DNA from 2 places in the Rhodococcus sp. P1Y genome. Region 1 is predicted to be linked to the other one. Evidence: riboswitches for the same ligand, from Rfam matches in the RefSeq annotation. Region 1 holds a riboswitch; the other holds the start of a gene.
The links. A riboswitch is a leader RNA that binds a small molecule or an ion and turns the genes downstream of it on or off. The one in region 1 is predicted to bind thiamine pyrophosphate.

Region 1 (4,133 bases):
GGTGGGCGGATTCTTGTTCGGGTTCGACAGTTCGGTCATCAACGGCGCCGTCGACGCGATCGAAGGAAGATTCTCTCTCGGCTCTTTCACCACCGGTTTCGTCGTCGCGATCGCGTTGATCGGCTGCGCCGTCGGCGCCTGGTTCGCCGGTTCGCTCGCCGACCGCTGGGGCCGCAAGAAGGTCATGGTCCTCGGATCGGCCTTGTTCACCATTTCCTCGGTCGGATCCGGCCTGGCTTTCAGCGTTCCGGATCTCATTCTGTGGCGAATCCTCGGTGGTCTCGGAATCGGAATCGCGTCGGTTATCGCTCCTGCCTACATCGCCGAAATCGCACCGGCAAAGTGGCGTGGCAGCCTCGCGTCGCTCCAACAACTCGCGATCACGCTCGGAATCTTTGCCGCCCTGCTGTCCGACGCTCTTCTGCAGGGCGCCGCCGACGGTGCATCCAACGACCTCTGGCTCGGACTCGAAGCCTGGCGCTGGATGTTCCTGGTCGGCGTCGTACCCGCCCTCATCTACGGGCTGCTCGCCGTGACCATCCCCGAATCGCCGCGCTACCTCGTCGGCAAGCACCTCGACGACGAGGCCGCCGAAATTCTCGCCAACATCACCGGCGAGCTTCACCCGGACGAGCGCGTCCACGAAATTCGTTTGACGCTGCGCAAAGAAGAGAAGTCCTCGTTCAACGACATCCGTGGATCGAAATTCGGCCTGCAACCCATCGTGTGGGTCGGCATCATCATGGCCGTATTGCAGCAGCTCGTCGGCATCAACGCGATCTTCTACTACTCGACGACGCTCTGGAAGTCCGTTGGGTTCACCGAGGACCAGTCGTTCGCGACGTCGGTCATCACCTCGATCATCAACGTGACGATGACGTTCGTCGCCATCCTGTTCGTGGACCGAATCGGACGACGAAAGCTACTACTCGGCGGCTCGATCGGAATGTTCGTCGGCTTGGCCATGGCTGCGGTCTCGTTCTCCCAGCAGATCGGAAGCGGCGACGACGTCACCCTGCCGAGCCCCTGGGGTGCCGTCGCACTGATCGGAGCAAACCTGTTCGTGATCTTCTTCGCCGCAACGTGGGGCCCGATCATGTGGGTTCTGCTCGGCGAGATGTTCCCCAACCGCATGCGCGCCGTAGCCCTAGGAATCGGCACAGCCGCGAACTGGATTGCCAATTTCGCAGTGACGCTGGCATTCCCACCGCTCACCCAGACTGTCGGGCTCTGGGTCATCTACGGCTTCTTCGCCCTCATGGCCGCTGTGTCCTTCTTCTTCGTCCGCTCCAACATCCCCGAGACCAAGGGAATGGAACTCGAGGACATGAAGAACTGATGCGATTGCCGGGGCTTATCCGATTCCCGGGATGAACCCCGGATACACGAAGTGCTGAGGTCCCCCGCCCGGCATCGACGATCCGGACACGTTCGGGAAGTCGAATGGCAACGCGACCAGCTTGTGGGGGTTGCCCTGGGCGTCGGCCTGCCAGCATCCGGTCAGCACGCCGTGAAACGACGTACAGACGATTCTGGTGCTGGTTCCGTACGGTGACGTCAGCCTGTTCTCGGCGACCAGCGGGTTCCAGTAGGCCGGGTCGGTCGGCGTCAGGAAGCCCGACGCCTCGAACGGAACGCTCGGGCTCGGATAGTCCGGGATGGGCGGCCATTCGTCTGCATTCGCGACACCGCTGCCGATGACCAGAGCGGCCCCCGTGGCACAGAGCGTTGCGACGACCTTCGACCACTTGTGGGTTGCATTCATTTAGCCATGGTAACGGCCCCGCCTCCCGTGCGTGCGTAATTCCGCCGGGCGGTGCGTATGCACTCACGACCCCCTCGGACCGCCCCGTGAGTGCGTAGTGACACCCGGCGGTATGTCCGCGCGCACGGGCGGCGGAGCCGCATGATGTATGGTCGGCGATGTTCTGACACGGGGTGCGTCCGTACATGCGGATGCTGAGATCACACCCGTCGAACCTGATGCAGGTAATGCTGACGAAGGGATGTCAAGGCGATGAATGCGCCTTCTAGCTCGGTGAACCCTGTTCGCCATACGGATCGACTGTGGGACGCGACCGCGGATCTGCGTGCTGCTATCGACGATCTGAAATTTCTGCGTCTGCTCGGAGACGGCACGCTGCCGCTCGACGCTTTCCGCACGTACATCGAGCAGGACCACCTCTACCTGGAGGGCTACGCAAAGGCGCTGTCTCTCCTGGCGTCCAAGGCACCCGACGCCGCGACGGCTGCATTCTGGGCCACGTCGGCCGCGAGTGCGGTCGAAGAAGCATCGCTGCACGAATCGCTTCTGTCGGGTGACGCTCTTCCCCGCTCGGATTCGAGCGCCGAGCACTCCCCTGCGTGTCTGGGCTACACCTCGTATCTCATCGCGTCCGCGGCAACCGAGCCGTATGCGGTTGCAGCAGCAGCGATTCTGCCGTGCTTCTGGATCTACGCCGACGTAGCCGTGCGACTCGCAGGAGCTGCTCGCGAGGTACTCCAAGCCGATCCCGAACACCCCTATGCACGGTGGGTGTCGACGTACGATTCGGACGAGTTTCGCGCCGTCGTCGACGGCGCCCGCACACTCGTCGACACGGCGGCAGCTGCAGCCACCGACGCCGATCGGGCGTCGATGACGCAGGCGTTTCGCGTCGCCACCCGATACGAATTGATGTTCTGGGATACCGCACTCACGCCGACACCGTGGCCGGTGACACTGTGAAGCGGTTACTGGCTGCGGTGGTTGCAGCGATCACGGTCGCCGGTCTGACGTCGTGCGCCCAGACGAACGACTCCGATACCATCCGGTTTGCACTCGACTGGACGCCGAACACCAACCACACCGGGTTGTTCGTCGCACTGCAGGAAGGGTATTTCGCCGACGCGGGTCTCGACGTCGAAGTGTTGCCCTACAACAACAGTTCGCCGGACACGCTCGTCGACTCCGGTAACGCCGAGTTCGGAATCAGCACGCAGAGCTCGACCACCTTCGCGAAAGCGGCCGGCGCACAGATTGTCTCGGTTCTCGCGCCGCTGCAGCACTGGGCAACGGCGATCGGAGTTCGAGCGGATCGCGACGACATCACGAGCCCGAAGTCGCTCGACGGCAAGGTGTACGCCGGATTCGGCGACACCGGCGAGCAAGCAGGAGTTCGACAGGTCATCCAGAACGACGGCGGTACCGGCAACTACGAGAGCGTCGTGCTCGGCACGTCCGCGTACGAGGCCGTCTACTCCGGAACCGCTGACTTCACGGTGTCCTACCTTGCCTGGGAAGGTATCGAAGCCGAGCACAGTGGCACGCCGATGAAGTACTTCGAGAGCACCGACTACGGCTTCCCCGACGCCTACGCGATCACCATCAGCGGTAACGAGAACTGGCTCGCGGACAATCCCGACGAAGCACGGAAGTTCGTCCAGGCTCTACAGCGCGGCTACCAACTCGCCGCCGACGACCCCGATCGCGCCGCGCGCGATGTCATCGATGCCAATCCGGGTGCGTTCACCGACGAATCACTGGTGTTCGAAAGCCAGGAGATGCTTGCCTCGAAATACATGCTGGACGAGACGGGCAAGGTCGGCTCACAGAATCTGGACACCTGGACCGAGTACTCGAAGTTCCTCTATGACAACGGCGTTCTCGTGGACGAAAGCGGGAATGCGCTAGCGTCGGAGCCCGATTGGTCCACGTACTTCACCGATGAGTATCTCGCCGACCAGTAGCGCACCGGTCGGTAGCGCAGTGAGCAGTAGCGCAATGGCCGGTGCCGCATCGCCCAGTTCAACCGAGAACCGGTTCCGCGCTGCCGTCCGCTGGGCGCTTCCGTCGGCGACGATCGTCGTCGTGCTCGTCGCAGCGTGGCAGATCTATGTCACTGTCAGCGGAATCAGACCACAGATCCTTCCGTCGCCGTCGCGCATCGTGGGTCAAGGGTGGGCGCATCGCGACGCCATCGCCGAAAATGCTGCTGCGACGGTGCAAGTCACTATTGTCGGGTTCGCAGTTTCCTTGTTCGTCGCCTGGATTCTCGCGGTGGCCGTGGACTTCTCCCCGTGGCTGCGACGAGCCGTCGTACCGCTGTTCGTCGTGTCGCAGACGCTGCCGATCATCGCGATCGCTCCGCTGC
Region 2 (4,133 bases), 1.8 Mb from region 1:
GACCGATCCGGCGTTCCAGGCGGGCCTCGATCAGCCTGTCGAGGCCAATCCGATTGCAGCAGCGATGCATTGGGCGCAGATGTTCCCCAACCCTGGCTTGAACTGGTCGCAGCTCGCCTTCCTGCGCGAGCACTGGAACGGACCCATCGTACTGAAGGGCATCTGCACCGTCGGTGACGCGCGGCTTGCACAGGAGCACGGTGTCGACGGCATCGTCGTGTCGAATCACGGTGGCCGTCAGATCGACGGTGCCCGTGCCTCGCTCGATGCGTTGCCGGAGATCGTCGATGCCGTCGGTGAGCAGTTGACGGTTCTCTTCGACTCGGGCGTCAGAACCGGCTCCGACATGGCGAAAGCCTTGGCGCTCGGCGCCGACGCAATCCTGCTCGGCAGGCCGTTCCTCTACGGCCTGGCGTTGGGCGGTCAGGCGGGTGTGGAGCACGTACTTCGGTGCATCCTGGCCGAATTCGATCTGGTCACCAGTTTGTCCGGGCATGCGGGGGCAGCTGAACTCGGCCGCGAGAGCGTGGTGCGGGAGCGTAGCCTGCGGAGTGACCAGGATGTGGTGCGGGAGCGTAGCCTGCGGAGTGACCAGGGGGTGACCGCGTGAGTCCGTCGTGGGTGGAGCATGCAATCTGGTGGCACGTCTACCCGCTGGGCTTTGCGGGAGCACCGGTGCGCGACTGGGACGGAACCTCGCTGGCCGAGGAACACAAGCTGCTCAAGATCGTCGAATGGCTGGACTACGCCCTCGAATTGGGGGCTTCCGGAATTGCGCTCGGGCCGATTTTTGCCTCGGAAGGGCACGGGTACGAGACCGTCGACTATTTGCACATCGACTCCAGGCTCGGCACCGACGAGGATTTCGATACGCTGGTCGAGGCAGCGCACAGCCGCGGCCTGAAGATCATGCTCGACGGCGTTTTCAACCATGTCGGCCAACGGTTTCCGAGATTTCAGCAGGAGTTGCGCGACGGCGAAGGATCCTGGTTCCACATCGATCGTTCGGGAGACCGGCCGTCCCATCGCAATTTCGAAGGCCACGACGAGCTCGTCACCCTGAACCACGGCAATCCCGAGGTGCAGGACTTCATCGCCCAGGTGATGAACCACTGGCTCGACCGAGGAGCCGACGCCTGGCGTCTGGACGCGGCATACGCTGTGCCGCCGGCGTTCTGGAACACGGTTGTACCTCGGGTACGTGAGAAGCATCCCGACGCCTACTTCCTGGGCGAGGTCATTCACGGTGACTATGCGCAGATCGTGTCGCGCAGTTCGCTCGACTCGGTGACCCAGTACGAGCTGTGGAAAGCAACGTGGAGCGGTATCTCCGAGCTGAACTTCTTCGAACTGTCGCATGCGCTCGGTCGGCACAACGACTGGCTCGACACGTTCGTCCCGGCGACGTTCGTCGGAAACCACGACGTCAACCGAATCGCGAGCACTGTCGAGGACTCTCGGCATCTGGCGCACGCGCTCGTCGTGCTGTTCACGACCGGGGGCACTCCGATGATCTACTACGGAGACGAACAGGGTTTCCGCGGCGTGAAAGAAGAACGTGTCGGCGGTGACGATGATGTTCGCCCCGAATTTCCGATGACCAAGGATCAACTGGACCCGAGCGGTTGGCCTACCTACCACCTGCATCAGGAGTTGATCGGCCTGAGGCGGCGGCACTCGTGGTTACACACTGCGCGCACGGAGACGGCGGAGCTCACCAACACGGCGATGCTCTACCGCGCGCACGACGGTTCGCACGAACTGCATGTCGCACTCAATCTCGGTGACGAGGCAGTCGACTATCGCATGTCCGGGGACATCCTCGCTGGGCATGCATCCGTGCGGTCCGGCTGGGTGACGGTGCCGGCGCACGGTTGGGTGGTCACCGGCTAGCTCGGGCTTCCTTCGCGCGGTCGAAGAACGCCAGCACGTGCGGGACCTTGTCCTCCGGCACGTCGAGCACCGCCTGTGCACCGATGTACGACAGGGATTGGTCGGGCAACCGTGCGCCGATCGTGATGCGCAGGCCACCGTTCTTCCTGGGCTTTGCTTCCACTCCGATGTGGTTCACGTGCCAACGGGGAGTCCCCGATACGACCGCGTGAGTGGCGTCGAAGATCTCGACCACCCGATTGTCCAGTACGAGAACCACATTTTCGTCGAGCCAGTATTCGACGTACACGCGATCGGGCATCGTAGGAGCCTATATCGATCTCTAGCGTCAGGGATAGATACGAATAGAACGCGCGATACGGGTTAGAGTCTTCCGTGGACACGGGGTGCCGCACCGATGCGGCTGAGAACACACCCGTCGAACCTGATCTGGCCAACACCAGCGTAGGAATGTCTGTGCGACTTCGTGCTCGGACGTCCCGACCGAGCGAGAGGTACGCGCATGAATTTCGACGAGCAGACAGTCCTGGTCACCGGAGCAGGCCGCGGACTCGGATCCGCGATCGCCCGCGCATACGCAGGCCAGGGCGCACGCGTCGTCGTGAACTACCGTCGTAGTCAAGATTCTGCCGAAGCGCTTGCCGCAGAGATCGGTGGTCTCGCCGTGCGGGCCGACGTCACCGACGCCGGACAGATCGACGCATTGTTCGGCGCCGCCGAGCAGCATTTCGGGACCACGGTCACGACCGTCGTCAACAATGCTCTTGCCGACTTCTCGTTCAACGGTGATGCACGCGCCAAAGCCGACACCATCTCGTGGGAACAGTTCGACGCACAGTTCCAGGGTGCAGTCCGCGGTGCGCTGACCACCACGCAACGTGCACTGCCCGGAATGCGTGCAGGCGGATTCGGTCGAATCGTCAACGTGGGTACCAATTTGTTCCAGAACCCGGTGGTCCCCTACCACGAGTACACCGCGGCCAAAGCTGCACTCCTGTCGCTGACACGAACTCTTGCAGCGGATCTCGGGGCCGACGGCATCGCCGTCAACATGGTCTCCGGAGGTCTGCTTCGCACCACCGATGCCAGCGCTGCGACGCCCGACGAGGTGTTCGATCTGATCGCGGCATCGACCCCGCTCGGGCGCGTCGTGACACCGGAGGAATTCGCCGACGCATCATTGTTTTTCGCGTCACCGTGGTCCAGGTCGGTGACCGGTCAGAACCTCGTCGTCGACGGCGGTTTGGTCAAGGACTGACATATGCTGCACTTGAACGCATTCCTGTTCGGCTGCGGCCACCACAGCGCGGCGTGGCGTCATCCGAACTCCCGGGTCGAGGATCTCGGCGACATTCGGTACTACGAGGATCTCGCGCGGACAGCCGAACGCGGCAAACTCGACGCAGTGTTCTTCGCCGACGGACACTCCGTTCGTGATCCCGCAGGAGCCGGAACATGGTTCCTCGAACCCATCACCGCCCTGACGGCCATGGCCAGGGCAACCACGCACATCGGACTCGTGACCACGGTGTCGACGACGTTCTACACACCATTTCACGCCGCTCGGTTGCTCAGTTCTCTCGATCACATCAGCGGCGGCCGTGCCGGGTGGAACGTCGTCACCTCGATGTTCGACGCCGAAGCCCGCAATCACGGTTACGGTGAAATACCCCCTCGTGCAGAGCGTTACGCCCGCGCCGAGGAGTTCGTCGAGGTTGCACTGTCGCTGTGGGACAGTTGGGATGCCGACGCGCTCGACCTGGATCGGGACGGGAGGTACGCCGATCCGGCGAAGGTCCGCTCCATCGATCACGTGGGCAAGTACTTCTCGGTCGACGGGCCGCTGACGGTACCGCGGTCCCCGCAGGGTCGCCCGGTCCTGTTCCAAGCAGGCGCATCGGGGCAGGGTCGGGACCTGGCCGCGCGATACGCCGAAGCCATTTACGCGGTCGCATACGACATCGATTCGGGCGCAGCATATTACCGTGACGTGAAGACTCGAATCGACGCGGCGGGTAGGAACTCGTCGTCGGTCGGGATCATGCCCGGTTTGGTGACGTACGTCGGCTCGACCATGGCGGAAGCTCGTGCCAAGAAGTCCGAGCTCGATGCTTTGCTCCCCGTCGAACAGTCTCTGCGACAACTGGGCATGTTCGTCGAACAGGATTGCAGTGGTTGGGAACTCGATGCGCCGGTCCCGTCGTTGCCGCCGATCGAGGAGTTCACCGGCCCGCACGGTC

Region 2: linked by a shared signal. The riboswitch ahead of D8W71_RS04780 (3-oxoacyl-ACP reductase) and the one ahead of D8W71_RS23295 (TenA family protein) in region 1 are both predicted to bind thiamine pyrophosphate.

The regions. Positions count from the first base shown of each region.
Region 1 covers NZ_CP032762.1:5,054,486-5,058,618, forward strand. Annotated here, with positions in the region: gene D8W71_RS23285 (sugar porter family MFS transporter) at 1-1,339, shown strand, start outside; gene D8W71_RS23290 (hypothetical protein) at 1,355-1,765, opposite strand; TPP riboswitch at 1,925-2,024, shown strand; gene D8W71_RS23295 (TenA family protein) at 2,018-2,728, shown strand; gene D8W71_RS23300 (ABC transporter substrate-binding protein) at 2,710-3,729, shown strand; gene D8W71_RS23305 (ABC transporter permease) at 3,764-4,133, shown strand, end outside.
Region 2 covers NZ_CP032762.1:1,009,218-1,013,350, forward strand. Annotated here, with positions in the region: gene D8W71_RS04765 (alpha-hydroxy-acid oxidizing protein) at 1-610, shown strand, start outside; gene D8W71_RS04770 (alpha-amylase family glycosyl hydrolase) at 607-1,893, shown strand; gene D8W71_RS04775 (hypothetical protein) at 1,883-2,194, opposite strand; TPP riboswitch at 2,266-2,361, shown strand; gene D8W71_RS04780 (3-oxoacyl-ACP reductase) at 2,396-3,151, shown strand; gene D8W71_RS04785 (LLM class flavin-dependent oxidoreductase) at 3,155-4,133, shown strand, end outside.